4 regions of the Paraburkholderia aspalathi genome follow, and region 3 is predicted to be linked to each of the others. Evidence: riboswitches for the same ligand, from Rfam matches in the RefSeq annotation. Region 3 holds a riboswitch; each other region holds the start of a gene.

Region 1 (7,403 bases), on a different contig from region 3:
TGCTCGACGCCATTCTGCAGACGCTGGCGTCGCGTGAGCAGTTTGCGTCGCTGACCGAGGTGGTGATCGCCGGGCATTCGGGCGGTGGCCAGGTGGTGCAGCGCTATGCCGTGGTGACGCGCGGTGAGGCGCCGCTCGTCGCGCGCGGAATTGCGCTGCGCTATGTGGTCGCGAATCCTTCGTCGTACGTGTACTTCGATGCGATGCGGCCGACAGCATCAGGTGAATTCGTGGCGTTCGATGCGACGGCATGTCCGTCGTTCAATCGCTGGAAGTATGGGCTCGAAGATTTGCCGGCCTATGCTTCGAGCGACGGTGATTCGAGCTCCGCTGATGCGCTCGAATCACGCTATGCGCGTCGTGACGTCACCGTGCTGCTCGGCGGCGCGGATTGCGATCCGCAGCATCCGGCACTCGACCGTTCATGCGCTGCGCAGACGCAGGGCGAGCATCGGTTGGGGCGCGGATTGGCTTACGCGCGCTATATGGCGTCGCGGCATCCGGAACGGGCGCTGAAGCATCGTACGTTTGTGATCGACGGCGTCGGGCACGACGCGAAGGGGATTTTTGCATCGGCGCAGGGGCTGGCGGCGTTGTTCGGCAAGGCATGAACCGTGCTACTGCGATAAGGCCAGCTTTCAAAGGACTGTGCCGACATGAACAAGACCAGAATTCTCGCGGCCGCGATCGCCGCTGTATCACTTGGCGCCTTGCTGCCGTGCAGCGCGAATGCTGACGATGCGCCTAGCCCGTGTGCATCGCTCAAACGGATCGTCGCGGCGGCGCCGGACGGCCTGGCTTCGCTGACACCGGATGACGGCAAGGGCGTCGCGCAACCCTACGGCGATGACGCCCAGTGTTCGGCGAGCCGCGGGAGTTATCAATGCACGTGGACGCCGCATCACGACGCCGGTTCGAGCGCGGACGCGCTGCAGGGTGTCGCGGCGGACATCGCCTCGTGCCTGCCGGACGCGACGCATGATCAGAATTCACCGGGACGTCAGCATTTTTATCTTGGCACGCGCGCCAAACGGACCGATATCACGTTGACGCGGGCTGATTCGAGCAAGTTGAGGCTGGTTGTATCGGGCAAGTGAGCGGGCACGTGCGTTTCGGACTATCCGAGCGTAGCCGTTATTGTGATGCTGGCCACCATGTCCAGCCGCGTCGCGCGCGGCGCAACTCGACCATCGAGAGCGGCGCGATTTCGATGCGTGGAAACACAGCCGGCGGCGCGCCGAGTGCATGAACGATCGCGGCCCGGATCACAGGCGCGTGCGTGACGGCGACCACGTTGTGCGTGTTGCCCGGTATGACGCCCTCGCTCAACGTATCGCTCAACGCACCGTTTAGCGCATCGAGCCACTGTCCCACCCGCTTCACGAGTTGACTGAACGACTCGCCGCCGTGCGCGGCCGCGTCGGGATCGTGTGTCCATGCGGCGAGGTCGTGTGGTGCTTCGACCGCGAGATCGGCAAGGCGGCGGCCGTGCCACCGGCCGTAGTCCATATCTGCCAGCCGCTCGTCGACCGATGCCGCGGCGCCGAGCCCCAAGGCCGACGCCGTATCGCGCGCACAAACGGCAGGACTGACGAAAACCGCCGCGTCATCCGGAATCGACAGACGCGCTCGTGCGGCGGCGGCTTCGGCGAGGCCGCGTGCGTCGAGCGGGTCGTCGGCAGGGAAGCGGCCCGCGCGCATCGCCGCGGTCGATGCGTGGCTGATCAGTAACAGCCGTATGTCCATTCAATTGATTTCCATAAAGACCGGACTAGAGCGGGACGCCGCGTACATGCTTTGCATTGCCGGGAGGCAAAGTTTAGCGCGTAGAATAGCGTCACTGCGAAGCACGGAAGCCGGTGAGAGCCCGGCGCGGTCGCGCCACTGTAATCGGCATTCATGAGCCGAAAGCCAGACCTGAGCTTCGCACCATCCCTCTTCAATCGACTATCGGGGCGCGTTACCCCCAGGAGATGTCCATTATGTCCAACGCTGTTTTCGATTCCACGACACAGCCCGTCGCCCAACCCACGCCGATTCCGCTGCGTGAACTGCTGCCTTGGGTCGTGTTCGGCGGCTTGCTGTTGTTGCTTGCGCTGTATTTCGTTGGTGCGGAGCAGGGCGCCACGTCGCTGGTGCCTGGCATGTATGTGCACGAATTCGTGCACGACGGCCGCCATCTGCTCGGCTTTCCCTGCCACTAACGGAGTCGAACATGGTCGGTAAATTGTTGGTACGCGGGATGCTTGCAGGCATCGCCGCGGGATTGCTCACGTTCGGCTTCGCGAGACTGGTGGGCGAACCGCAGGTCGATCAGGCGATTTCCTTCGAGGAAAAGGCCGACGCCGCCAAAGGCGAAGCGCCCGAACCCGAACTGGTGAGTCGCGGCACCCAAGCTGGGCTGGGATTGTTGACGGGCGTGGTGACGTACGGTGCCGCGTTCGGCGGCCTGTTCTCACTGGTGTTCGCCTATGCGTACGGTCGCGTCGGCACGCTGAGTGCACGCGCGTTGTCCGCATGGCTCGCGCTTGGCGCGTTTATCACACTGGTGATTGTCCCGAACATCAAGTACCCGGCGAATCCCCCTTCGGTGGGCGACCCCGAGACGATCGGGATGCGGACCGGCTTGTTCTTCCTGATGATTGCGATCTCGCTGGCGGCAATGGTGTTTTCGCTGAAGGTTCGACGCCGCGCGGCACTGAAGCTGGGCGCATGGAATGGTTCGATCGTGGCGGGCGTGGTGTTCGTTGCGATCATTGCGGGCGTGCAACTGTCGATGCCGACGATCAACGAAGTGCCGGCGGCTTTTCCGGCGGTGCTGTTGTGGAAATTCCGCGTCGCGGCCATCGGCATGCAGGTGATCATGTGGACAACCCTTGGGCTGCTGTTCGGCGCGCTCGTTGAGCGAAGCAAATTGCTGGCTCCCGCGAGCCGCAGCGCCGCGAAGTCTGCTTACCTTTGATGTGAACGGCGTGACCGTGCGAGCCGCGGTCACGCCGACGTGCAGCGCGAGAGAAGCCAAATACATCAAGTACTTGGCGCGTTTGCCGGAATGTTATCCACAGGCTTGTGAACGTTTTCTGTGGATAAGCCACCCCTCTGCAATGCGCCGCTCCGCGCCAACCGTGTCGGCGATCATCGCTGCGTCCCCCCGCACCGCAAGCAACAAACCGATCTGCGTCAAGCACTTAGGTACGATGCCCCGTTGTTATCAACAACCCTATGAACATTTTCTGTGGACAAGTGCCATGGCCGCATAACGTTATGCAAATCGCTTGGTTGCCCGAAGCCGGGGCAAATCCGACACTCACTCCAATCTCAAGCAAACCGAGTCTGGAGCCATGTCGAACACATCAAGCCTGCGCCCATCGTGGGCCACTCGCATCACGGCACTTCTGCTGCTGGCCGCATCGGCACTAACGACGACAACGGCCATCGCCGCGCCACCTTCGGGCGATCCGATCCTGATAGGCGTCAGCGGCCCGCTGACCGGCCAGAACGCTCAGTACGGCGCGCAATGGAAAGCTGGTTTCGATCTTGCATTGGATGAGATCAACAGCCACAACGGCATCAACGGCCGTCCGCTGAACTACGTCTTCGAAGACAGCCAGAGCGATCCACGCCAGTCCATCACGATCGCGCAGAAATTCGTCAACGACCCGCGCATCCTTATCGAACTCGGCGACTTCTCGAGTCCCGCTTCGATGGCAGCGTCGCCGATTTATCAGCATGCCGGCCTCGTGCAACTCGGCTTCACCAACTCGCATCCTGACTTCACCAAAGGCGGCGACTACATCTGGAGCCCATCGGTCAGCCAGGCCGACGCGCAGCCGCTGCTTGCCGACCTCGCCGTGAAAACGCTCGGCCTCAAGCGCATTGCCGTGCTCTATCTGAACACCGACTGGGGACGCACCAGCAAGGACGTCTTTGTCAAAGCCGCCAATGAACGCGGCGCGCAAGTCGTTGCGGCCGAAGGCTATCAGTCGGCCGAGAAAGATTTCCGCGCGACGCTGGTCCGCGTGAGCGCCGCGAATCCGGATGGCATCGTGCTGATCTCGTACTACTCCGACGGCGCGCAGATCGCCCGCCAGGCGAGAACTAGCGGCATCAACCTGCCGATTGCTGCGGCCAGTTCCGTGTATTCGCCGAAATTCCTCGAACTCGGCGGTGAGGCCGTCAATGGCGTGGCGACGAACACCAGCTTCTTCCCCGGTGAATCCGGGCCTGAAGTGCAAAGCTTCGTTAAACGCTTCGAGGCGAAATACCACCGCGAGCCGGACGCGTTCAACGCGTATGCGTATGACGCCGTCATCATCTCCGCCTATGCGCTGCGCGCCGGCGGTCCTGACCGCAAGGCCGTGCGCGATGCGCTGCCGAAGCTGCACGACATTCCGAGCGTCGTGTTCGGCAAGGCCAATTTTGATCCGGCGACGCGTCGTGTGATCGGCGTAAAAAACATCAACGTGGTGGTGAAGAACGATAAGTGGACGTTGCTTGAGAGTAAGGCGACGGTTGCGCAGAAGTAGGCGTTCCGCTAGCGGTCTTGCTCTCCGAACATTCACAACATTCACGACTTTTGCGCCATGAGCCTTTTACTCGACCACATTGTGATTCGCGTCCACGATCTGACGCAGACCATTGAAAACTTCACTGCGCTCGGTTTCACCGTGCAGCAAGGCGGCACCCATGCCGATGGCGTGACGCATAACGCACTGATCGGTTTCGCGGACGGCAGTTACATCGAGCTGATCGCCTTTTTGCAGGCGGCGCCGCAACGTCGCTGGTGGGACGTGGGGCAGCGTCACGGCGATGGATTTGTTGATTACGCGTTGCTGCCGTCGAGCGTGGGCGCAGTAATCGATGCCGCTCATGGACGAGGTCTGCTATACGACGGTCCGCAGGCAGGTGGGCGTGTGCGTCCGGATGGCGCGCGGCTCGAGTGGCAGACCGGCCGGCCGCAAACCAGCGACTTGCCGTTCCTGTGCGGGGATATCACGCCGCGTCATCTGCGTGTCGCTGAGGGCGCGGTGCGTGAACATAAGAACGGCGTGCGAGGGGTGGCGAGTTTGACGGTCGCTGTGAATGATCTGACGGCGAGTTTGCAGCGGTATCGGGCGTTGCTCGGTATCGGTGAAGGGGAGACGCGGACGGTGGCTTTGCCGGGGCTGGGGGCGGTGTCGGCGACGGTGTCGATTGGTGATACGTCCGTTGTGTTGCTGAGCCCCGTGCACGTCGATGCCGCGAGCGTTACCGCCGAGGGCGCGGCGTTGCGCCGGCAATTGGCCACGCGTGGGGAAGGGGTGTTTGGTGTTGCTTTGCGCGCTGATGGTAAAGCACAGCCGGAGGTGCTCGACCGTGATCGCACGCATGGCGCGTGGTTCGAGATCACTGCGGGGTGAGGGGAATCGCTTTTCGGCGCGCAGCGCTTGGTAAGTTAAGTGGATCAAGCAGTTGGCGCTGTTGTGGGGTTGTTATCCACAGGCTTGCGAACATTTTCTGTGGACAAGTTCACAACAGCTGCTGGCCCTGAATACCGTGGGCAAACAAAATCCGAATTCCATCGCCGCTTAGGCGCTCCTATTCCTAAGCGCCCAATTGAACACGCTCCGCGTTCTGGTGGCCGGCTGCGTCAACCGATCAAACAACTGGGCGACGGCGCCATCGAGTTGAGCGAGCGCTGGTGCCTTTGCCGGATCGACATCAACGGCAGCAGTCATCGGCACGGGCCCTTCCAACTCGTCACGTGTAGTCACTGCTACGCCACCGTTGTACCTGGCGATCAACGAGTCCAGCCGCGCAACGATCGATTCCACATGCGCAGCGCTAACATTCGCCGCATTGAGCGACACATCTTCCGACGACGTGACTCGCCGCGAAGGATCACTCAGCACTCGAGCCCAATGCAAGCAGCACAGCAGCGACCCGGTGGCAAGTTCAACGCCGGGATTCCACACCACCACCCGCTGTGTCTGCAGTGGTTTCAACGCGATCCGTAGATCATGCCAGGCTCGATCGAGCTTGCGCATGACCGACGCCGTCTCGGGCGCTTGAGCAGTCGAGCCAGCAAGCCGCACCACTTCGCGCAGTGCGCCAAGCACAGCCCCAAGCCTCGCCTCTACGTGCCGGGTCGCCGCAAGCGGCATCATCAGAATCGCGACCGCAAACGACACGAGGCAACCGACCAGTACTTCTTCGATCCGCAACTCGACCAGCGGTCCCATTGCGAAGCCCAACTCGCCGTAAACGAGCCCGACGAGCACGGTAATGAAAAACACCCCCGGCGCATACGCACTCAGGATGTAGTAAGCCCATCCGAATACGCACAGGATCATCGTGGCCACGAGCAACACGGACGAGTCGTGCAGCGGCGCGACGAGCAACACGCTGACTAACGCGCCCGCCAGCGTTCCGGCGAGGCGCTGTGCGCCGCGATAGACCGTGTCCGCGCGTGACCGCGTGCCGAGAAACACCACGAAGGTCGTGATGACCGCCCAGAACCAGCGCTCGGGCGACAACGAGTGGCCGATCAGCATCGCGAGAAAGGCAGCGGTCGTGGCGCGCGTGGCGTGCAGCCAGCAGAGTTTGGCGCGCAAATCGGCAAGCCATGACGCCGCGGACTGAGCACTCGTAGCGCCAACCGGTGAAGGCGAAGTGCCGCGTACATGGCCTTGATGCGCAATTTCTTTGAGCCGCACAATCGCGTGACGCAGCATGTCGGCGCGTGCATGAGCGCCGCCGTGCGCCGGCGCTGAAGCAAACGCATGCTGTCCCGCCGCCACTTCCACTTCGACGATTCGCTCGCGAATCGTCTCGGCGTCGGGCGGATTCAGCAACGTCAGTTGTTCTTCAAGCGAGAGCGCGGCTTCGTTCAGTGCTGACAGATGCACCGCGCTCGGTGCCGCGAGTACACGCGAGGCGCGCAACGTCACCGTATGAATGGCAAGCCGGAAGCTGGCAGCCGCACGCATCGGCACGATCACGCGGCCGACGAGCGTGACCATCAGCGGACCGAACGCGGACAGCAAGAGCGACTGCACAAGATGCAGGGCAGAAGGATGCAGATACAGCCCAAGATAGAAGCACACCACGCCCAGCATCGCGCAACCCAGCGCACGCGGACCGCAGGCCTGGACCAGCATGCCAACGAACATCACGACCAGGAAGCCCGCATCCCCAGCGAGCGGATAACGGCTCAGCACGCTCGCTGCGGCAAAGCACACGCAGGCGCAGAGATAAAGACAGAGAAGCGTGCCGAACCACGCAGGCCGCCGCGCATCGCGCACGAACAGCGGCGCCACCATCGCAAAGAGGATGCCGGGCGCGGCGAGGGTAATCGGCTGGTGATGAAAGACGGTCCACGCGATGCTGGCAATGCCGGTGAGCAGGCAGGCAAGCGCAACGCG
Region 2 (7,403 bases), on a different contig from region 3:
TGCCGCGCCGCCCGACACGCCTAATACATAGGGTTCAGCCAACGGGTTGCGCAACAGCACTTGCAGCAGCGCACCGGCCAGCGCAAGCAACGCGCCGCACGCGAAGCCGGCCAGCGCGCGCGGCAAACGCAGCGTGCGCACGATCTCGCCGGCAAGATCGCCGGACGCCACATGCGACGCGTGCGACGGCAGCAACGCCGCCAACACGCGCGCCGGCGCGAGCGACACACTGCCCAGTGCGAGCGACGCCATCAGCACAACCAGCGCGATTGCCGCGAGCACGAGCCAGATCGCGGCCGCGCGCTTTGCGCTCATCACGCGCAACGTGGTCGTGGGCATCGGGCTCGAGCTACGGTTCATCGGCACGTTCTCATGCAAGTACGTTCGTCATTGCTGCTGCCAACCGACCGTGACATACGCACCGCGCCGCGGCGAGTTATACGAGTAGGCCGTTTCATAGTCCTTGTTCAACAGGTTCTGGATCTGCGCGGCGACGTACCATGCCTTCGTGATGTTGTAGCGCGCCGACAGATTCACCACGCCATACCCACCCAGCGTGCCGCTGCTATCTTCGCGGGCGCCGCTGACAATCCACTCGCCGCCGACACGCCACCCGGCAATGCTGCGATTCACCGCCAGCGACGCGAAGCGCCTTGCACGCCGCACGAGATCGGTATCACTATCGAGGTCGACAGGATTCTGCAGCGTCACCGACGCACGCACATCCGTCTTGCCCACATGGCCGCTCCACGATCCCTCAAGCCCCTGCACCTTCGCACGGCCGACGTTCTCGGCCAAAAAGATGCCGGGCGTAACCTGCTCGTAGTCGATCAGATTCGAATAACGCGTCTGGAACGCGCTCAGACGCATCACGCCAAGCGCGTTCGATGCGTACTGCAACGCTGCTTCGATCGAATGGCTGCGCTCGGGCTGGATCGACGGATTGCCGCTGAGCGGATAGTACAGATCGTCGAAGCTCGGCGCGCGGAACGAATCCGAATAGCTTGCAGTCGCCTTCCAATGCTCGGTGATGTCGAAACCGTAGGCGAGATAGTAACTGTTCGCCCCGCCGAAATCGGAATACTGATCGCGCCGCACGTTGGCCTGAATCTGATTGCGCCCAAAGCGCCCCGTGTAGCCGACAAAGCCCGAATCCACATGCCGGTCGGGCGCAGTGAATGTATCCGAGTCGAGGCTCTGATCCAGATGCTCATAGCCGACCTGCAGTTTCTGCTGCGCGGCGAGCGCAAAATCGTTCTGCCACGTGTACTGGCGATTGTCAGTATCGAAGCGGCCGTTGTAGACGCCGTTGGTATTCGACACGCTGCGGTCGTCGCCTTCGGAAACGATGAAGTGCGTGGTCCACCAGTCGGTCAGTTTGCCGTTCGCGAACACCGACATCTGGCGCACTTTGCTGTAGAGGTTGTTCAGATCGGTCGGCACACCGTACGCGTTGTCATAGCTGTTATTGCCGTTCGACTGGAAATAGGTGGCGCCCGCGTCCCACTTGTCGCTGAACTTGTGACGCAGCGAAGCCGAGATGCTTTCGTTCAGATAGCCGTTCGCGTTCGGATTCGCGTTGGGCGCCTGCGACGGATTGAGCGAGGAGAAGCCGTCGTCTTTCGAACGCGCGAGCGAAATGCTGAAGGTGGTGTTGCCGTCTTTATCCAGCGAGCCGTTCACGCCGGCCTGCTGCGTCTGCGTGTGATAGCTGCCATAGCCCACCGAAAAATTGAAACGCGGCGGATGGTCGCCGCCGTCTTTGGTGAACACCTGCACCACGCCGCCAATTGCGCCGGAGCCGTAAAGCGCGGACACGTTGCCATTCACCACTTCGACGTGATCGATCTGGTCGAGCGGAATCTGCGCGAGTTGCGGCGCGCCCAGGCTCACGGAATCGACCCGCACGCCGTCGATCAGCAGAAGCGATTGCGTCGACGACGCGCCGCGCAGAAACAGGCTCGTCGTGGAACCCGGACCACCGGTGCGCGAGATTTGCGCGCCGGGCGCGAGTTGCAGCAGGCCGGGCAAATCGGTCGCGGTCGTATCGGCGATGTCCTGCTGGTCGAACAGCGTGGTCTGCGGGATCGCATCGGCGAGCGGTTGCGGCCCGCGCTCCGCGGTCACGACAACGGGCGACAACACCGCGGCTGACGAACCGCTCGCCCCCGTATCGGCAGAAGAAGATGACGACGAGGACGGTGACGCAGAAGAAGCAGTAGCTTGAGCATGCACGACGAGCGGCAGGCTCGCAAAGGCGAGCAACGCCGCGCGAGCGATAGGGGACAGCATGGGATGACATTCCTGTGGATAGCGTGCGCGGCCCGCTTCCCCGCGGGCCGATGCGTAACGAGGCGCCCGCGTTGTTTTACGTTTGCGCGGGAACGAGCCTCTCCCTCTGGCCGGTATCCGGGCTGGCGACACATCGATCCCGCCTTCCCACGCGTGACGCGCAGTGGCACACTCGCGTGTTAAGCATCAAACACGCGATCAGGATCGACCTGCATGACGAATGCGGTCGCTTACCGTTGCGGGGGCAGCGCAGGTTGGCGCGTTCAGGCGAAGCGCGCGCCCTGCTTCCCGTTTAACTGCGCACGCTGTGGAAAAGCGCGCGCGGGCACCAAAGTGCGGCCAGTTTAGGAGCGGCCCTCGGGTCCGTCAAGAATGGTTAATCCGTGCGCAAACTGTTCTGTTAAGTGCAGGTTATTGTCCGATGCATGAGTTGTTTTTCATCATATGGTCGATAAAAGGCGGCACAAAGCGATGTTGTTACGTCTCGAAACGAGACAATTGTCGGAACCTGCGACATTCCGCGCTAAAATGCGATGTCTTTAGAGGACGCAGCAGATGCTCACCGAACTCGAAACACTTTCACAGAATATCGGCAAGCTGATCACGATCAGCCAACGCCACAATGAAGCGCGGCTCGCGCTCGAAGATCAGCTCGCCCAAACGCGTGCCGAAGCCGAGGCCACGCGCACGGAACTCGCGCTGATGCGCGAGGAGCGCGATGCGCTGCAGGCGGAACGCGACGCGCTGTCGGCAAAGATCGACGACGCACAGGTGCGCCTCAATGCGATCCTCGAAAAACTGCCGCGGGCCCGCGCGCACAGCGAGCCTGATAATCAGCTCGATCTGCTCGAGGCCGCGCCGCATGAGGAAGAAGCGGAGAGCGACGTCACCCGCCATGGAGAAAATGCATGACCACCAAGCAGATCGAAGTATCGATTCTCGGCGTGCCCTATCGTCTCGCCTGCTCGCCGGAAACTGAAGGCGCGTTGCTTGAAGCGGTTGCTCGCGTCGACGCCGAGATGTCGAAGATCCGCAATAGCAGCAACGTGCGCGGCACGGATCGCATTGCCGTCATGGCCGCGCTGTCGCTGGCATCAGAACTGCTTAAGCTGCAAAGCAGCGTGCGGCACGGAGAAGCATTTCCCGCTGAAGAAATCCGGCGTACAATGCACCAAATGAACGAGCAACTGGGTACTGTGATTCAGCAGTACAGCATGTAAAAGTATCTTGTAGCCGGTCCTGAGATCGGCTGCGGATTCAAACGAGGTGCATGAGCAAAGATTCATGCAAACGTCTTGAATTCAATCGGTTTGACTTCCCTGCCTGGTTCGCCAAGGTCATATATTCCTTGAACCAATGCCATGTGCACGGTTGTGGAAATTTGTAGCACGGGTGTGCGCGTCACTCTGTCTGATGTACCCGAAGTGCTGCTAACTGCGACCAATTCTGAACTCCCGGTTCAGGATGCCGGCCTAGCGGCTAAGGCGGGGACCTTATTCAAACGGCATCGGACTTCGGTTCGGTGCCGTTTTTTTTTGGGCCTCGATTTTTCTTGCTGTATCAAACCTTTAACGTTCAACTCGATTCATGCGCTACTGGCTAATGAAGTCCGAACCGGACGAAGCAAGCATCGACCATCTCGCAGAGGCACCGCACCACACGTTGCCGTGGACCGGCGTGCGCAACTATCAGGCGCGCAACTTCATGCGCGACATGATGCAGGTCGGCGACGGTGTGCTGTTCTATCACTCGAGTTGCCCGGAGCCGGGCATTGCGGGGCTCGCGGAGGTATCGTCCACCGCGTATCCGGACCCCACTCAATTCGACAAGAAGAGCCCCTACTACGACCCGAAGTCGTCGCAGGAAACGCCGCGCTGGCTACTCGTCGATGTTGTGTTCAAGAAGAAGATCCCCTTGATTCCGCTTGCCGCGCTGCGCGAGCATGAAGAATTGAAGGACATGCGTGTGCTCGTCAAAGGCAACCGCCTGTCGATCACACCGGTGACCGAAGCTGAATGGCGCTTCATCACCAAACGTCTTGTTTGACCTTGCATACGCGCATGTGACCCGTTGCCGCTTGCGTCACGCGCATGTCCGTGCGCCGATGAACACAAACGTTCAGCAAACGTCAAATTAGGGAACCAAGCTCAGGTTACAAGCGCCTAACGGACTCGCAAACGTTGTGCCACCGCATGACGTTCGCTCCAATCGTGCACAACCTGTTCAAGCAAGGAGTCCAAGAATGACGAAAAACACCGCACGTGCACTCGCTCTCGCTCTCGTATGCGCCGCGCCTGCTGCGCTCGCGTTGACGCCGGCCATGGCCCGCGCGCAGGGCGTGACGCAATATCAGCCCGCGGGCGTGCTGTCGCTGAATGCGCAAGCAAGCTCGGAAGTGCCGCAAGACGTCGTCGATATCACGCTGTTCTATGAGCAGGAAGCGAGTGATCCGTCCGTGCTCACCTCCACGCTGAATCAGCGCGCCGATGCGGCGCTGCAAAAAGCCAAGGGCGTGAACGGCGTAACGGCTCGCACTGGCTCCTTCTCGATCTACCCGTCCACCGATCGTGACGGCCGCATTTCCGCATGGCGCGGCCGTACTGAAGTTGTGCTTGAATCGCACGACTTCGCCGCGGCGTCGAAGCTCGCGGGCCAGATGGCATCGATCATGCAGGTCGGCAACGTGCAGTTCTCGTTGTCGCCAGAAGCGCAGCGTGCCGCGGAGCAGAAGCTCACCGGCGAAGCCATCAAGTCGTTCCGTGAGCAAGCCGCTTCGTCAGCGCAGGCATTCGGCTACAACGGCTATTCGATTCGCGAGGTCAACGTCGGGCACAACGGTGTCATGCCGCGCCCAATGATGATGATGAGCGCACGCGCAATGGGTGCCGATGCGAAGGCATCCGCGCCGGTGCCGATTGAAGGCGGAACTTCGACTGTCACGGTCAATGTGTCGGGCTCGGTGCAGATGAAGTAACGCGTTTTACACCAGATGTCCTGCTGTAAAAGAAAAAGCCACGGCATGCCGTGGCTTTTTTTGTTGGCTTCTCACTACGATAAAACGTAGCGCTCAGTTTGCGCCGACTGGCTGCGCCGGTTCACGCCGCGCACGGCGATAGGACCACACCAGTATCCCGATGCCCACGAGGATCATTGGCAGCGAGAGCCATTGGCCCATCGAGAGACCCATTGCCAGGAGCCCAAGGAAATCGTCCGGCTCACGCGCGAATTCCACCGTGAAACGCGCGAGACCGTAGCCGATCAGGAACATTGCGGAAATCGCGCCCAATGGCTTCGGTTTGCGCGAGAAGAAGAACAGCACGAAGAACAGCGCCACGCCTTCGAGCGCGATCTCATACAACTCCGACGGATGACGCGGCAGCATGTGATATTGCGCGAACACTTCGTTCAGATGCCATTGCGCGGCCAGTTGCGGATGAGTGGTGAGCCACGTGGCGTCGTCCGGCGCGGCGCCGGGAAACAGCATGGCCCAGGGTGCCGACGGATCGGTCACACGGCCCCACAACTCACCGTTGATAAAGTTGCCGAGGCGCCCAGCCGCGAGCCCGGTCGGCACCATCGGCGCGACGAAATCGGTGACCTGCAGCCACGAGCGCTTGCGCTGATAGGCGAACAGCACCATTGCCAGCGTGACGCCGAGGAAGCCGCCGTGAAACGACATACCGCCTTCCCACACCTTGAAGATGTCGAGCGGATGCGCGAAGTAAAAGCTCGCCTTGTAGAACAGCACGTAGCCGAGCCGGCCGCCGAGGATCGTACCGAGCACGCCGTAAAACAGCATGTCGTCGATATCTTTAGCGGTCCAGCCTTGCGCGGCGACGTACGGCAAACGCAGCCGCAAGCGGCCGACGACGATCGCCGCGATGAACGCAACGAGGTACATCAGTCCATACCAGCGCACAGCAAGCGGCCCCAGATGAATGGCAACGGGGTCGAAATTCGGGTGAATGAGCATCGTGTTGTTATGGGCAGTTCAGGTTCAGAAGCGGATTTCTAGTCGGGTTTCAAGTAGCAGCCGGCGGTGTGCGCGTCATGCGGCGCATGCGTTGGACGGTTCCGCTTGCAATGCGTTCGCGGCAGCGGCTCACCTAAGCTCGCCTAAACACGAGGCGCCGAGAACTGCGCCTCCATGGTGGCCGCGTGCGCCCGCACGATCTCGATGAAGCCGGCCAGCACCGGACTCACCTCCGCCGTGCGCCAAACCAGCCCCGTCTCGATCGCCGGCACCGATTCGGAGAGCGGCCGGTACACGACACCCGTGCGGCGCAGATTACGCAACGATTGCGGCACCAGTGCGACGCCCATCCCGGCCGACACGAGGCTCACGATCGTCTGCATCTGGATCGCCTCCTGGCCGACCCGGGGCGCGAGGCCCGCCACGCCGTAGCAATCCATAATGATGTCATAAAAGCCTGGCGCCAGACGTCTTGGGAAGATCACGAGCGGCTCGTCGGCGACGTCGCGCAGGCTGATGGGCGTATCCAGCCACTCCGCGGGCGAGTCAGCCTTGGAACCTGCGGCGCTGCCCACTCGCTTCGCCATGTCCGTCGACATCGCGATCACCAGCGGCTCGCGGGCGATCGGCAGCCACGAGAGCTGGGTGGCATGGCGCGACGGTAGCGGCGCGATCACGAGGCCTGCGTCGATGCGCCCGGCCACCAGTTCGTCGATCTGCACGTCGCTGGTGGCTTCGGTCAGTTCGAGGCGCACCCGCGGATGGCGCGCGCCGAAATCGCGCAGCAGCAGCGGCAGCAGGCCGTAATCGGCCGTCGAGACGAAGGCCAGCGAGAGCGCCCCGGCCTCGCCTCGCGCGAGGCTCTGCGCCAGCGGCCGCAGCCCCTCGGCGCTCGCCAGCAGGCGCTGCACTTCGGGCAACAGGTCAGCGCCCACCGGAGTCAGCTCCACCGAGCGCTTGGTGCGCGCGAACAACTCGACGCCGAGCGTGTCCTCCAGCGCCCGAATCGCCTGCGACAATGGCGGCTGCGTCATGGAAAGACGCACGGCCGCCCGCCCGAAGTGCTTTTCTTCAGCGACGGTCACGAAATAGCGCAATTGGCGCAGGTCAGGAGTCGTAGGCAACATGATTAATATAT
Region 3 (7,403 bases):
ACGCTCGCCGACGATTTCGTGCAGCTCGCGCGCGCCGAATCGCAAACCTATGTGCTCGAACCGGTGAGCATGACCGAGCTGTTGATCGACGCCAGCGACGAAGTCTGGCCACAGGCCCACGCCAAGCGCATCACGCTGCAAACCGATACGGCCGACGGAACCGATGCCGACGACGGCCACTGGATCTGCGCCGACCGGTCGCTGATGACGCGTGCGCTCGTCAACATCCTGAACAATGCGGTCAAGTACAGCCCACCGGATACACAGATCACGTGCAGCCTGACGAGCCTCGGCGGTCCCAGCGCTCCACGCGGCCTTGTGCAAATGGCCGCGCCCGCTGCGGCAAAACGTGTATCGTGCACGATTCGCGACGAAGGCTATGGAATTCCCGAGGAGCAGCAGGCGGGCCTGTTCGAGCGCTTCCGGCGCTTTCACGAGACGGAGCGGCCGGAAGTGGGCGGCGCCGGATTGGGTATGGCATTCGTCAAGACCGTCGTGACGCGCCATGGCGGCGACGTCGAGGTGGTCAGCGCGCCAGGCAAGGGGACTGCATTTACGATTTCCCTGCCGGCACTCGACGAAGCGCAAGCCGACGTGTCCACAACGCCACGCTTATGACTATGAACACTCATCTTATCGAAGCGAGAAGCCGGTGAAAGCGATATTGATCTGTGCCGCGCTCGCCGCGGCGAGTCTGACCGGATGCGCGGGTTTGAACGCCGACGTGCACACGGCGAATCCTTCAGCCGTGCTGCAGGGCGAGCGCACCTATACGATTGCGCGCATGCCGTCGCAGGATTCCAGCGCGGATCATCCGCAATTTGAAACCATGCTGCGCGATGAGCTGGCGAAGAACGGCTTCACCGATTCGGCGGCCAAGTCTGCGCACTATTTACTGTCGATTGCGTATGACACGCGGCCGGCCGCGATCGGCGTGGGCGCGACTGACTGCGCGCCCGGTGCGTGCGAACGCTCGCCCGCACCGCCGTTTTCGCTATTCGGCGGACGCGCTTATCAGCACGCGTTGACGCTGCGGTTCTTCGAGCAGTCGAGCGGACAGGAAGTCTACAAGGTGAGTGCGGCCAGCAGCGATCGAGATCCCGACCCGTTGCATGCGATGCCGGTGCTCGTGAAAAGCGCGCTGGCAAAATTTCCGTTCGATGCGCCGCCGGACTGGCGCGTGAAACTGCGGGCCGATCAGGCGGGCGGCGTGCCGGCTGTGGTTTCGCTCAAGCCTCTCCAGCCATAGCAGTCAGACGTCTGCGCCCGCATTACTCCGGCGCTTTGTCGTCTTCCGGCCAGCAATTTTCGAAAACGCACTCGGCAAGCGGCATGCGGCTCGCCCAACGCTCGGTTTCCAGCATCGGCTCGCTGTAGAACTGATCGACGTGGCCGAGACACAGAATCGCCACTGGCCGTGCGCCCTCGGGCATATGTAGCAGCGTGCGCACCGTGTCGACGTCGAATAGCGACACCCAGCCCATTCCCAGACCTTCCGCGCGCGCGGCCAGCCACATGTTCTGGATCGCGCACGCCACGGAAGCCAGATCCATTTCCGGCAAGGTGCGGCGTCCGAAGATGTGACGCTCGCGACCGTCCATCAGCGCCATCACCAGCAGTTCGCCGCATTCCAGCATGCCTTCCACTTTCAGCTTCATGAACTCTTCGCGACGCTTGCCGAGTGCGTCGGCAGTGGCGAGGCGTTCGCTTTCGACGGTTGCGTGCAGCGCGCTGCGCAAGGCCGCGTCGGTAATGCGCGCGATGCGCCACGGCTGCATGAAGCCGACGCTCGGTGCGTGATGCGCTGCATCGAGCAGACGTTGCAATACGGCAGGCTCAACCGGGTCGCGCACGAAGTGGCGCATGTCGCGCCGCTCGTAAATCGCGCGGTAGACGGCTTCGCGCTCGGAATCGTTAAAAGGCTTCGCCATGGAACAGGGCGGCCGTGAAGGCCGGGTTGGAGGGCCAATAAGCATGCATATAGGTTGCCACGATCGAGCCTGCGCGGAACACGGCCTCGCCGGGGGCATCGAGATTTGGCCGGGTGGCTGTACGCAGCGGCGTGAGCGGCGTCGTCAGCTTCGAGTAGTGAAACGTGTGGCCGGTCATTGAACCGTGCAGACTGTCGATCTGTTGCATGCCGAGCGCGGTGAAGCGCTTTTGCATTGTTGCATGGCCGGGCAAGAGGCCTAGCATCGGCGTTGTGGTGCCGCTCGTGTCCGTCAACTGTTCAAGCAGGTAGAGCATACCGCCGCATTCGGCAACGACCGGTTTGCCTGCTGCAGCGTGTGCGCGGATCGTTGCGGCACTGCGTGTGTTGCCAGCGAGCAATTCAGCATGCAGTTCGGGATAGCCGCCTGGCAGGTACAGGGCGTCGGCGTGCTCCGGCAACGCTTCGTCGGCGAGCGGTGAGAAGTAGTCGATGCGCGCGCCGAGTGTCTCCAGCAGCGTGACGTTGGCCGGATAGATGAACGAGAACGCGGCATCGCGCGCAATGGCGATGCGCTTGCCTTCCAGAAGACGCGGCGGCGCTTCTTCTATAGGCGTGCCGAATTCGACCGGCGGCGGCAATTCGGCCAGCGCGGTTTGCGCGAGCGCATCGGCGGCACGATCCAGACGCGCGTCCAGATCGTTGATTTCTGCCGCCTGATGCAGGCCGAGATGGCGATCGGGCAGTTCGATTTCGTCGTTGCCGCTGATGTGTCCGCACCAGCGCAGGTCTGGCGGCAAAGCCTCTTCGAGCATTTGCGCGTGCCTTGGTGAGCCGACGCGATTGGCGAGCACGCCGTAAAACGGTACCTCCGGCCTGAATTGCGCAAGGCCGAAAGCGACCGCGCCGAAGGTCTGCGCCATCGCTTTCGCCGAAATCACCGCGAGCACCGGCACGCCGAATGTGGTTGCCAGATCCGCGCTGCTCGGTGTGCCGTCGAACAGGCCCATCACGCCTTCGATCAGGATCAGATCCGCTTCGGCCGCCGCCTGCGCGAGCAGGTTGCGACAGGCGGTTTCGCCCACCATCCACAGATCGAGCGACAGGACCGGCGTGCCGCTGGCACGCGCGAGGATCATCGGGTCGAGAAAGTCGGGGCCGGTTTTGAATACGCGCACGTGTCGCCCCAGCCGCCGATGGTAGCGCGCCAGACCCGCGGTAATCGTGGTCTTGCCTTGGCCCGACGCGGGCGCGCTAATGAACAGGGCGGGGCACGCGGACATCGCTCAGAACTCCACGCCGCGCTGCGCTTTCACGCCTTGCTCGCGATACGGATGCTTGACGATGCGCATTTCGGTGACGAGGTCGGCGGCTTCGATCAGCGCGTCCGGCGCGTGACGGCCGGTCACCACCACGTGCAGCATCTCCGCGCGCCCGGTCAGTACCGACAGCACTTCGTCGAGCGGCAGGTATTCGTACTTCAGCACGGTGTTCAGTTCGTCGAGGATCACCATCTGATAGTCGCCGCTTTCGATCATGCGGCGTGCTTCGTTCCACCCTTTGCGCGCGGTGGCGATGTCGGCGTCGCGATTCTGCGTGTTCCAGGTATAGCCGTCGCCCATCGTGACGAAGTCGCAATTGGCGATCGCGCCGAGGAAGTCGCGTTCCGACGTATGCAGCGCGCCCTTGATGAACTGCACGACGCCGAGGCGCATGCCATGCCCAAGCACGCGCACGGCCATGCCGAACGCTGCGGTGGTTTTGCCTTTGCCGGTGCCGGTATTGACGATCAGCAGACCTTTTTCGACGGTGGCGCTGGCCTGCTTCTTCTCGTGGCCCTCGCGCCGGCGTTCGGTCATGCGTTGATGCGATTCGGGATCGGTCTTCATGGAAGGTCCTGTTCTTGAGTGTTGTTGTTTGTGTGTTCGCAGGCGAGGCGGGCGGTGGTCGATGCTATCGCGACGGTGATGCCGGCATGTACGGTTTTGCGCACGAGTAGCCGTGCGTTGGCGGTATCGGCTGCAAACGAGGCAACTGGGGTCATTGAGCTAATTGAGGCATGGGCCGCATCAGATTCGGTCGCCGCAGCGAGCAAGGCGCACGGCTCGCAGACGCCGTCTATGCCGAGATGCTCACGTGTGGCCGCCGACGGATCGTTCACGGAGATCGCCGCAATCTGCTCGCGGCTGAACAGCTTCAGCGGCAACGCATGACGTGCGCAAAATTCGAGCAAACCGGTTTCGTGAGCTTTGACGTCGACTGAGGCGATCGTGCTGATTTCGTCGAATGAATGCGAGCCGAGCGTGGCACGTACAGCCGTTTCGATTTCCTCGGCGGAGCTGTGCAAACGACAACCGATGCCGACGGTTAGCGTTTTCCTTGCGTGGCGCTGGGATTCGCTGCCGACTTTCACCGCATCCCGCGCCAAAGCCAGCGACGCCACACCGCCGATCACCACGATCGCCGGCGACCCGAGCCCGGCGCGCGAGACCGTATCGGCGAACTCGCCGAGCCGCGCGAGCGCATGCCGTTGCTCGGGGCGCGTGGCCGATTCGATCGCGGCGCACGGCGTATCGGCGCTCATCCCGGCTGCGAGCAATGTGTCGACGATTTCGTTCAGTCGCCGCATGCCCATGTAAATCACCAGCGTCATTCGCGTAGCGACGAGCGCGGCCCAGTCCGGCTCGCCGCTGCCGGCGCCGTGTCCGGTGACGAACACCACGCCTTGCGCGTGATCGCGATGCGTCACAGGAATGCCGATTGCCGCGGGCGCCGCAATCCCGGCGGTGATGCCGTTGATCACGTCGACGCTAATGCCTGCGGCATGGAGCGCTTCTTGTTCTTCGCCGCCACGGCCGAACACGAACGGATCGCCGCCTTTCAAACGGGCGACGCTGCGTCCCGCCCGCAAATGCTCGAGCATTTGCGCGACGATGCCGGCCTGCGGCGTCGACGGATGCCCGCCGCGTTTGCCGACATACACGACCAGCGCATCGGCGCGCGCGAACTGCAGTACTTCAGGATTCACCAGATCGTCGACCAGCACCACATCGGCTTGCGCCAACGCGCGCGTCGCTTTGAGCGTCATCAGTTCGACGTCGCCGGGACCGGCGCCGATCAGCCAGGCGCGGCTCATCGCAGCGTGCATGGCGCACGCCATGTCGTGACGAATGGGAGCGGCTGAGGCGCGAAGAGGCCGGAGGCGGCAGAAATTGAGGTCATGCGGTGCAACAGATTACGCGCGACGAAAAACGCCGCTCGCCGCGTTTCCCACAGGAAAACGCCAACGGCCGCGTCACGTCGTGCTTCAGCGCCTTCACATCCGTCCCTCGCGGATTCCGGCGGCCGGCAGCGTGACGTTCACTGCCTCCGCGTCTGGCCGGTATCCGGGCTGGCGGCCTCATGCGTTTTGCCTTCCCGTCCGGATTCGTCGGACAGTGGCATCAAAAACGCATGCGCGATGCGAAAGCACCGCAGGTCGCTTACCGTTGCGGGGACAGCACAGGTTGAGCGCAGCGAGCGCGGCCTGTTTCCCGTTTAACTGCACATGCGATCGCATATGCGGGCACCAAACGCGCGCATACGATAGCACACGGCAGGCCGCGCCGGCACTGTGGAAAGGCCTTGCCGAAGCCCGCGTTTCCTTGACGGCAGGGGGCGCTCGGCCTAAACTCGCACGCACTTTGGTGCTCGTGTGCGCGCTCGTGCGCATGCAGTTAAACGGGAAACAGGGTGCCCACCTGCAATGGACCGGGTCAACCTGTGCTGCCCCCGCAACGGTAAGCGAAAAGCGGTGCGTTCTTGAGCGCCGCGGAGCCGGCTTCGATGTCCACGCGCAAGGCCGCGTCGGCATATAACCACTGGGCGAGAAACCACTCGTCCGGGAAGGGGAAGCGGCGCTGTCGCCAGCCCGGATACCGGCCAGACTACGAAGAACGACCATCGCGGGGATGCGGTGGCGCGTTCATGACCTCATTCTCGTTTCCAGTTTTTGGTTGCCTCGGCAACGCCGTTGTCCGTCCCCGTGTTTTGTTAATGTCGTGGTTTGGGGTGTGTGCCCCGTTTGCCCGGCCTATACACGATGCCTCGGCGTGCACGAGCAACTCCTACGGATGGACCTCACGATGCAAACTCAAATGCGCAAGATCCCCGTCACCATCGTCACGGGCTTTCTCGGCAGCGGCAAGACCACGCTGCTGCGGCACATTCTTCAGCATGCGGGCGGCAAGCGCATCGCGGTGATCGTCAACGAGTTCGGCGAGCTCGGCATCGACGGGGAAATCCTCAAGGGTTGCGGCATCGGCTGCGATGAGAACGGCGTCGAGACCGAAGGGCAGCTGTATGAACTCGCGAACGGCTGCCTGTGCTGCACCGTGCAAGAGGAGTTTTTCCCGGTGATGGAAAAGCTGGTGGAGCGCCGCGAGCAGATCGATCACGTGCTGATCGAAACGTCAGGTCTCGCGTTGCCGAAGCCGCTGGTGCAGGCGTTCAACTGGCCGCAGATCAAGAATAGCTTTACCGTCGACGCGGTCGTCACCGTGGTAGACGGCCCGGCCGCGTCGAGCGGCCAGTTCGCCGACAACCCAGTCGCCGTGGATGCGCAACGCAAGGCCGATCCGAATCTCGATCACGAATCGCCGCTGCACGAATTGTTCGAAGATCAATTGTCGGCGGCCGATCTGGTGATTCTGAACAAAACCGATCTGCTCGACGAAGCGCGTCAAGCTTCTGTCGAAGCCGTCATCCGCGAAGAAATTCCGCCGCAAGTGAAGATCGTGCGCGCGCAGATGGGTCAACTTGATCTGCATACGCTGCTGGGCCTCGAAGCGGCGTCGGAAGAAACGATTCATCTGCGTCACGATCACCATGGTTCGGCCGAAGACGCCGATCACCATCACGACGAGTTCGATTCGGTGGTGGTGCACGCGAATGTTTCGTCGCGCGAAGCTGTGATCGCCGCGTTGCAAGGGCTCGTCGAAACCAACACGATTTACCGCGTCAAAGGTTTCGCGGCGCTGCCGGGTGCGGCGATGCGTCTGGTGATACAGGGCGTGGGCCGTCGATTCGATAGTTACTTCGACCGGCGCTGGCAGGCGGGCGAAATGGGCGCAGAGCAACAAAGCCGCTTTGTGCTGATCGGCGAAGACCTCGATCAGGCCGCGCTGCAACAGGCATTCGACGCCGCCTTGGGCGCCGTGGCGAGCGCCCAGCCGCAACAGGCGTAACCCTCATGCATCTGCTGCGCACCACGCCGGGCGGTTTTGTCGACGATACACAGGGCGTGATCCGGATCGATCAGCAGCCCGCCGATATCGTGGTGCTCAGTTCCGCGGATACCACGCTGTCATTGCTCGCGAGCGTGTTTCCGCGTCTGGGCGAGGGTTTTCCGAGCGTGCGGCTTGCGAACGTCACGTATTTGCGGCAACCGGCTTCGGTCGATTTCTATGTCGAAGACGTGTTGCAGCATGCGCGT
Region 4 (7,403 bases), on a different contig from region 3:
TTGTGATCGCTGGCGACACGTTCAACGCAGCCGCAATCTCGCGAGCCATCACGTTGACGCCGGCAAGGCCGCCGAGTAAGGGCACGACCGCACTGCCGTCTTCTGCAACGGCCAGCACCGGAGGCTCGACGCCTTTATTCGACAGCAAGGGCGCCACGCAACGGATCACGATCCCGGCAGCGCACAGCGCGATGATTGGCGTACCGCGCGCATACAGATCACACAGATGCGCGCGGAGCTCCGTGTATGAGACGTCAGCCTCGACTCGCCCCTGCAAGGCATGAACCTCGCAGCCTGCATACAGCATCTGGATACGCCGCGCGGTCTCCAACGCGCCCGCACCGAGAATCACGATCGCGGGGGACGTCATCCTTGCCATTTTTCCCCCGGCACCACGAGTAGCGAAAAATACGGCGAGGCCATCGGATCGACTTCGTCGAGCGGCACGATGCGCTGATTGCCCATGGTCGCGCGTTCGACGTAAAGCGCACGATGCGCGAGCCCCAGTTCGCCGAGCACGCGCCGCACCTTATCGAAATTGCGGCCCAGTTTCATAATGACGGCTGCGTCCGCATCGGCCAGACGTCGGCGCAATTCGTCTTCGGGCAACACGCCGGAGAGCACCGACAGACTCTGATTGCGATACACCAGCGGCGAGCCAAGTACCGCTGCGCCACCGAGCATCGAGCACACGCCGGGTACGACTTCAGCCTCGAACCGGGCTGCGAGACGGTCGTGCAAATACATATACGAGCCGTAGAAAAACGGATCGCCTTCGCAAATCACCGCGACATCGCGGCCCGCGTCGAGATGGCCGGCGACGACCTCTGCAGCGGTGTCGTAGAAGTCGGCGATGATCGCTTCATACGAAAGCGGCGGTTCGAGCGCTTCGGTCGTGACAGGATAGACGAGCGGCAGATGCTGTTGAGCGTCATGCAAATGCGCCTCGATGATGCTGAAGGCGTTGCCCTTCTTACCCTTCGCGACGAAATACGCGACCACGGGTGCCGCTTTCAGCAAACGCAGCGCTTTCAGCGTGATGAGTTCCGGGTCGCCGGGGCCGACGCCGAGTCCGAATAAACGTCCTTGCACGGTCATTTACTCGACCTCCGTCGCGAGCGCGTTCACAGCAGCGGCGGCCATCGCGCTGCCGCCGCGTCGTCCGTGAACCACGACGAAGGGCACGCCGCGGCTGTCTTCGGCCAGCATCGCTTTCGATTCGGCCGCGCCGACGAAACCGACCGGAAAGCCTAGGATCAGCGCGGGCTTTGGCGCACCGGCATCGAGCATATCGAGCAGATGAAAGAGGGCGGTCGGCGCATTGCCGATCACGACGACGCTGCCGGCCAGCTGCGGCCGCCACAATTCGAGCGCGGCCGCCGAGCGCGTATTGCCGAGTTCGCGCGCGAGCGCAGGCACGTCCTGATGCGTCAGCGTGCAGATCACGTCGTTGTTGACGGGAAGTCGTGCGCGCGTGATGCCTTGCGCCACCATGCCGGCATCACACAGAATCGGCGCGCCTTGCGCGAGCGCCGTACGGCCCGCGGCGCCTGCGCCTTCGGAAAACTGAAGATCTTCAACGACGTCGATCATGCCGCAGGCGTGGATCACGCGCACCGCGAGTTTCTCGAGGTCGGCAGGGATACGCGATAAGTCGGCCTCCGCACGTATCGTCGCGAAGGATTGGCGATAGATCTCCTGACCGTCGCGAATGTAATCAAGCATCTGAGGGGCTCCGGGCCGGGTGTGCCAATGGGTCGAGCATATCGGCGGCCTGTTCGATCGTGAGTTGGTGCGCGACGCACGAGCCGAAACCCGGCTGGCCGTCGCGGCGATAAAGGTCGTAGATGCCGGGCGCTGCGGCCAGCAGCGTGTAAGGCGCGCAATGTGCGGCGGCGCATGAGCGCGGACAGCCGCTCAGATGGACATCGACGCCGTCAGGTAAGCGATCTGCTAGAAGTAACGCGTCGGCTTTGGTGTCAGAGAGGCTTTTTGCGCAGCCTGTGGAACCGGCGCAGGCGATCAAACGCGCCATAGGCTGCGCGGGATCGCAGGCGAGGCCTAGCGCGTTCATTTCAGCGAGCACGGTGGGCGCGGCATCGGCTGCGATATCGGGCAGCAATACGCTTTGCCAGGGCGTCATGCGCAGCGTGCCGTTGCCTTGCTGTTGCGAGAGCGTGGCGAGGCCGCGCAAGGTCGTGGCGTCGAGGCGTCCGAGCGGCGGTTGGCCGCCTACGTGCAGCATTCCCACAACTCGCTGTGCGTGCGCGCCGAGTCGCAAAGTGGCATCGGCAGGTGTGGGGCGTTGCCAGTTTGCAAGCGATGTGTCGCGTGACAGCCGGAAATCGACGTACGTTTGAGCGTGCTGCAATACGGCGTCGATGGAATGCGCGGCGAGCAGGTGACGCATGCGCGTGTCATCTGGAGCGGCCAGATCGAGGAACGTGTGCAGCAGCGCGCAGACGAGGTCTGTGACTTGCGAAGGCAGCACGGCGGCGAGAGCGCCGGCGTAGTTCGGACGAGAATGGTCAACGGCGCTATGCGCGATGTGTTGGAAGGCATCGGAGTTCGCCGCAGCTGACGGGCAACCCGCCAATCCGAACACAAATCGCACACCGTCTTCGGCCTGCGTCGCCGCGAGCCAGACATCATGCGGATGATCCAGTCTGGCAAGACGCTCACCACCATCGAGCAGAAGCGCGAATTTCGGCGATAGCGCCGCGAAACGCGCTTCGGATTGCAGCAAGGTGAGCAGTTCAACGCAAAGCGGCCTTGTATCGAACAGCGCAAACGGATCGCGTCCGGCAGTCGGGCTCACCATCACATTGCGAACATCGTCCGCAGCGGACGCCGAAATTGAGCCAGGAGTTTGTTGTGAGCTCGTGAGCAGCAAGCTGACAGCATCCGCTGCACCGCCCGTCGGAATCGGCCCAAGCCCCGCCTCGACCAGCGCCGCGATCAACGCCGCCTCATGCCCGCTTCGCACACCACGCACCTGCAGATTCGCGCGATTGGTCAGCTCGACCACGCCCGCCCCATACCGCTCGCTGACATCAGCAATCACCGCAGCCTGCGCCGCACTCAACTCGCCTCCGGGCAATTTAATCCGGCAAATCCCCCCATCACGCGCCGCGACGATGCGCAGCAGCCCCGGACACGCCGAGGGCCGCAGCACGAGAGCCGCGTCGGACAAAGCAGTGGAGGGCGAAGCTTGATTCAAGACGGACACCGGGTTGAGCGTCGCGCGACGGCCCGAGCAAGCCGCAAAGCGGCCGTTGCTACGGCATCGGTACACCCCGCCCGATGTAGGCTGGCACGAACAGTCTGGCCGGCAGGTCTCCTGGCTCGCAGGTCATGGTCCGCCGCGGCCTTCCCGGTCGAACCAGTGGCGCGGAGCGCAGGCGGACTCGCTGCATACAGTTGCGGGGGCAGCCACAGCGACACTGTGTTCCCTCTTCGGCCCCGAAGGGCACCGGCGGCTGTATTATGCCTTTTTTCGAACAGCACAACGAGGCTGGACGCTTTGATCGGCGTGGCACAGCGCATTATTTGAAGATACAGAAAGAGGATGGATGCATGCCGGCGTGGCTGACCGTGGTGGGCATAGGCGATGACGGCTTCGCCGGCTTGGGGAAGCCCGCGCGGCGTGCTTTGCTGGAAGCGTCGGTGGTTTATGGCGGCGAACGGCATCTGGCGATGCTGCCCGCGCGCCTCGCCGCGCGCCGCGCGGCATGGCCGAAGCCGTTCGATCTCGCGCCTTTGCTGGCGGAGCGTACAGGGCCCGTGTGTGTGCTGGCGAGCGGGGATCCGATGCTGTTCGGCGTCGGCGCGACTCTCGCGCGGCAGTTGCCAGCGGGTGATTTGCGGGTGCTGCCTGCGCCGTCGTCGTTGTCGCTGGCGGCCGCGCGGCTTGGCTGGCCGCTGCAGGACGTCGCCACGGTTTCGCTGGTGGGACGGCCGTTGCCGACGCTGAATGCTCATCTGCACGACGGCGCGCGCGTCTTCGTGCTGAGTGCCGACGGGCGCACGCCTGCAACGCTGGCCGAACTGCTGAATGCACGCGGTTTCGGCGCGACGCGGATGACCGTGCTGGAACATCTGGGCGGTGATCTGGAGCGGTGCATAGATGGCCGCGCGGACCAGTGGCCCGCAGGGGAAGTGGCGGCGCTGAACTTGATCGCGCTTGAATGCCGCGCAACGGAAGGCGCCCCGCGTCTGCCGCTGACGGTCGGTTTGCCCGACGATGCCTTTCGCCACGACGGTCAGTTGACCAAACGCGACGTTCGCGCGATCACACTGGCGCGCCTCGCGCCGACGCCCGGCGAATTGCTATGGGACGTGGGCGCGGGCAGCGGCTCGATCGGCATCGAATGGATGCGCGCACACCCGACTTGCCGCGCGATCGCGATCGAAGGGCACGCGGAGCGGCAGCGCTTCATCGAACACAATCGCGATGCGTTGGGCGTGCCGGGTTTGCAACTGGTGGCCGGCCGCGCGCCTGATGCGCTGGAGGGATTGGCTGTGCCGGATGCCGTGTTCATCGGCGGTGGGGTGACGGTGCCGGGCGTGCTCGACGCCTGCTGGGCGCGTCTGCGCGACGGCGGACGTCTGGTGGCCAATGCCGTGACCTTGCAAGGCGAGGCAGCGCTGGCGGCGTGGCGTGAGCAACACGGCGGCACGTTGACTCGCATCGCGCTGGCTGACGCGCAGCCGCTCGGCGGCTTCGATACGTGGCGCCAGGCGTTGCCGATTACGCTGCTGGAGGTGACGAAGCTGGCCAGCAGCGCGAGCGCCACATGCAGCACGTCCACCGGTTCAACCGACTCACCATTCCATCCGTAATGCGCGAAGAAACGCCCGAACAACCCGCGCCGCTGCGTAGCGGCTACACGACCGGCAGTTGCGCCACCGCGACGTCGCTCGCGGCCGCGCGTCTATTGCTCGCGGGTATCGTCAGCGAGGTCGCGGAGATCGTGTTGCCGAAGGGCCAGCTCGTGCCGATGCCACTGGTGTTCTGCCGCCTGACCGCCGATGGCGCGGAAGCCGGCACAGTAAAAGACGCAGGCGACGACCCCGACGTGACACACGGCGCTATCGTATTCGCCCGCGTGCGCTTGCTTGCCGAACCGGGCGTGATCTTCCGCGCGGGGCCAGGCGTTGGCACGGTGACACGCGCCGGCCTCACGCTGCCAGTCGGCGAACCGGCGATCAATCCCGTCCCGCGCAAGATGATGACCGAGCATCTGACCGAACTCGCCGCGGAACATGGATACACTGGCGGCTTCGAAGTGACGATCGGCGTCGAAGGCGGCGAAGCACTCGCACTGAAAACGATGAACCCGCGCCTCGGCATTCTCGGCGGCCTGTCGATTCTCGGCACCACCGGCATCGTGCGGCCGTTTTCGTGCTCGGCCTATATCGCCTCGATTCATCAGGGCATCGACGTCGCGCGTGCGAACGGTTACCTGCATCTCGCGGCCTGCACCGGCAACGCAAGTGAAGACGCGATGCGCGCGCATTACGGTCTGCCGGACATCGCACTGATCGAAATGGGCGACTTCGTCGGCGCGGTGCTCAAGCATATGAAGCGCGCGCCGGTCGAGCGCCTGAGCGTGTGCGGCGGCTTCGGCAAACTCAGCAAACTGGCAGCCGGACACCTCGATCTGCATAGCCGGAATTCGAGCATCGATCTGGAACGGCTCGCAACATGGGCCGCCGAGTATGGCGCCGATGATGCATTGCAGACGGCCATCCTCGCCGCCAATACGAGCCAACAGGCGGTCGCATTGGCGCACGCGCAGCACGTACCACTCGGCAACATTGTCTGCCAGCATGCGCTCGCCGTAGCGCGCGATATCGTGCCGCCGCAGGTCGCGGTCGAAATGTTCGCGATCGATCGCCAGGGCAATCTGATCGGAGTCGCGCAATGATGCGAGTCCTGCTGCTCGGCGGCACAGGCGACGCTTTGCGGATCGCCAGACAACTTGGCCCTGAACATGTGTACAGTCTCGCGGGTCTAGGCAAGGTGCCGGAGGATCTGTCATGCGAGGTGCGCGTGGGCGGCTTCGGCGGCAGCGAAGGCATGGCGCGCTATATCGAGGATCAACGCATTAGCCTCGTAATCGACGCGACACATCCATACGCCGCGCAGATCAGCGCAAATGCCGCGAAAGCGAGCAGTGCGGCGCGCGTACCGTGCTGGGCGCTGCGTCGCGCGGGCTGGCAGCCGCAAGCCCGCGATGATTGGCGCATGGTCGACGATTGGACGGAACTCACGGCCGCGCTAGCCTCATTCCATCGCCCGCTGTTCACACTTGGCCGCGAACCGCTCGCGCATCTCGACGAAATCCCGCAGCACCAGTTCTGGACAATACGCTGCCTCGACGCAAACGAATCTAATCCACGTGCGCGAATTCTGGCGACACGCGGCCCGTTTACGCTCGAAGGCGAGCGAGCGTTGTTCAGCGCGGAAGCATTCGATGTCGTCGTCAGCAAAAACAGCGGCGGCAGCGCCACCGAAGCGAAACTCGAAGTCGCGCGCGAACGGAGCCTGCCGGTGGTCATGCTGCGGCGTCCTGCATTGCCTGCAGTCGATCGCGAGTTTGCAAACGTGGCCGACTTGCTGGAAGCATTGCAAGTCTCAGGTTAAGTGGCGCATGTCATGCATGACATGCCGGCCAAACGAATCATGGAGTAGTGAATGACGGTGTTTTTCATCGGCGCGGGTCCCGGCGACCCGGAACTGATCACGGTGAAAGGGCAACGCCTTGTGCGCACCTGCCCGGTGATCCTGTATGCCGGCTCGCTGGTGCCGGCCGCTGTGCTCGAGGGGCATAGCGCGGAGCAGGTCGTGAACACCGCCGAGCTCGACCTCGATCAGATCGTCGCCTTACTCAAGGCCGCACACGACAAAGGCCAGGACGTGGCGCGCGTGCATTCCGGCGACCCGTCCTTGTACGGCGCGATCGGCGAGCAGATTCGCAGACTTCGTGAGCTCGACATTCCCTACGAGATCGTGCCCGGCGTCACAGCAACCGCGGCATGCGCAGCAACACTCGGTTGCGAACTCACCTTGCCCAATATTTCGCAGACGCTGATCCTCACGCGCTTCGCAAGCAAAACGACCATGCCGGAAGGCGAGCAACTCGCCGATCTCGCGAGACATCGCGCGACGATGGCGATTCACCTCGGCGTGCGCCATCTCGCGCGCATCGTCGATGAACTACGGCCGCACTACGGCGGCGCGTGCCCGATCGCAGTGATCTATCGCGCCAGCTGGCCGGATGAAGAAAAAATCACCGGCACGCTCGACGATATCGTCGGCAAAGTGCAGTCCACCAACATTGAGCGGACTGCACTGATCCTGGTGGGACAAGTGCTGGCGGCAGAAGGATTCGCGGAGT

Evidence for each region. Region 3 has a riboswitch for cobalamin ahead of cobA (uroporphyrinogen-III C-methyltransferase). Riboswitches for the same ligand answer to the same signal wherever they lie in the genome.
Region 1: another riboswitch for cobalamin. It lies ahead of KHO30_RS00100 (CbtB domain-containing protein); the one in region 3 lies ahead of cobA (uroporphyrinogen-III C-methyltransferase).
Region 2: another riboswitch for cobalamin. It lies ahead of KHO30_RS29105 (TonB-dependent receptor domain-containing protein); the one in region 3 lies ahead of cobA (uroporphyrinogen-III C-methyltransferase).
Region 4: another riboswitch for cobalamin. It lies ahead of cobG (precorrin-3B synthase); the one in region 3 lies ahead of cobA (uroporphyrinogen-III C-methyltransferase).

The regions. Positions count from the first base shown of each region.
Region 1 covers NZ_CAJNBA010000001.1:23,961-31,363, reverse strand. The annotation lists gene KHO30_RS00115 (alpha/beta hydrolase) at 1-611, shown strand, start outside; gene KHO30_RS00110 (hypothetical protein) at 657-1,097, shown strand; gene KHO30_RS00105 (histidine phosphatase family protein) at 1,135-1,746, opposite strand; adenosylcobalamin (AdoCbl) riboswitch at 1,842-1,929, shown strand; gene KHO30_RS00100 (CbtB domain-containing protein) at 1,983-2,204, shown strand; gene KHO30_RS00095 (CbtA family protein) at 2,216-2,962, shown strand; gene KHO30_RS00090 (ABC transporter substrate-binding protein) at 3,342-4,526, shown strand; gene KHO30_RS00085 (VOC family protein) at 4,584-5,399, shown strand; gene KHO30_RS00080 (FUSC family protein) at 5,568-7,403, opposite strand, start outside.
Region 2 covers NZ_CAJNBA010000005.1:553,486-560,888, reverse strand. The annotation lists gene KHO30_RS29110 (FecCD family ABC transporter permease) at 1-360, opposite strand, end outside; gene KHO30_RS29105 (TonB-dependent receptor domain-containing protein) at 388-2,292, opposite strand; cobalamin riboswitch at 2,384-2,640, opposite strand; gene KHO30_RS29100 (hypothetical protein) at 2,848-3,204, shown strand; gene KHO30_RS29095 (cell division protein ZapA) at 3,201-3,512, shown strand; RNA gene ssrS (6S RNA) at 3,606-3,787, shown strand; gene KHO30_RS29085 (EVE domain-containing protein) at 3,880-4,338, shown strand; gene KHO30_RS29080 (SIMPL domain-containing protein) at 4,535-5,266, shown strand; gene lgt (prolipoprotein diacylglyceryl transferase) at 5,360-6,265, opposite strand; gene KHO30_RS29070 (LysR family transcriptional regulator) at 6,409-7,392, opposite strand.
Region 3 covers NZ_CAJNBA010000012.1:104,127-111,529, forward strand. The annotation lists gene KHO30_RS36305 (CHASE2 domain-containing protein) at 1-618, shown strand, start outside; gene KHO30_RS36310 (DUF4136 domain-containing protein) at 653-1,249, shown strand; gene bluB (5,6-dimethylbenzimidazole synthase) at 1,272-1,931, opposite strand; gene KHO30_RS36320 (cobyrinic acid a,c-diamide synthase CobB) at 1,915-3,213, opposite strand; gene cobO (cob(I)yrinic acid a,c-diamide adenosyltransferase) at 3,217-3,819, opposite strand; gene KHO30_RS39445 (cobalamin biosynthesis protein) at 3,816-4,343, opposite strand; partial or broken gene cobA (uroporphyrinogen-III C-methyltransferase) at 4,344-5,066, opposite strand; cobalamin riboswitch at 5,291-5,518, opposite strand; cobalamin riboswitch at 5,598-5,870, shown strand; gene cobW (cobalamin biosynthesis protein CobW) at 6,055-7,155, shown strand; gene cobN (cobaltochelatase subunit CobN) at 7,161-7,403, shown strand, end outside.
Region 4 covers NZ_CAJNBA010000001.1:2,384,729-2,392,131, forward strand. The annotation lists gene cobJ (precorrin-3B C(17)-methyltransferase) at 1-370, opposite strand, end outside; gene KHO30_RS10555 (precorrin-2 C(20)-methyltransferase) at 367-1,098, opposite strand; gene KHO30_RS10560 (precorrin-8X methylmutase) at 1,099-1,725, opposite strand; gene cobG (precorrin-3B synthase) at 1,718-3,229, opposite strand; cobalamin riboswitch at 3,314-3,492, opposite strand; gene cbiE (precorrin-6y C5,15-methyltransferase (decarboxylating) subunit CbiE) at 3,577-4,842, shown strand; gene KHO30_RS10575 (cobalt-precorrin-5B (C(1))-methyltransferase) at 4,842-5,930, shown strand; gene KHO30_RS10580 (cobalt-precorrin-6A reductase) at 5,927-6,649, shown strand; gene cobM (precorrin-4 C(11)-methyltransferase) at 6,701-7,403, shown strand, end outside.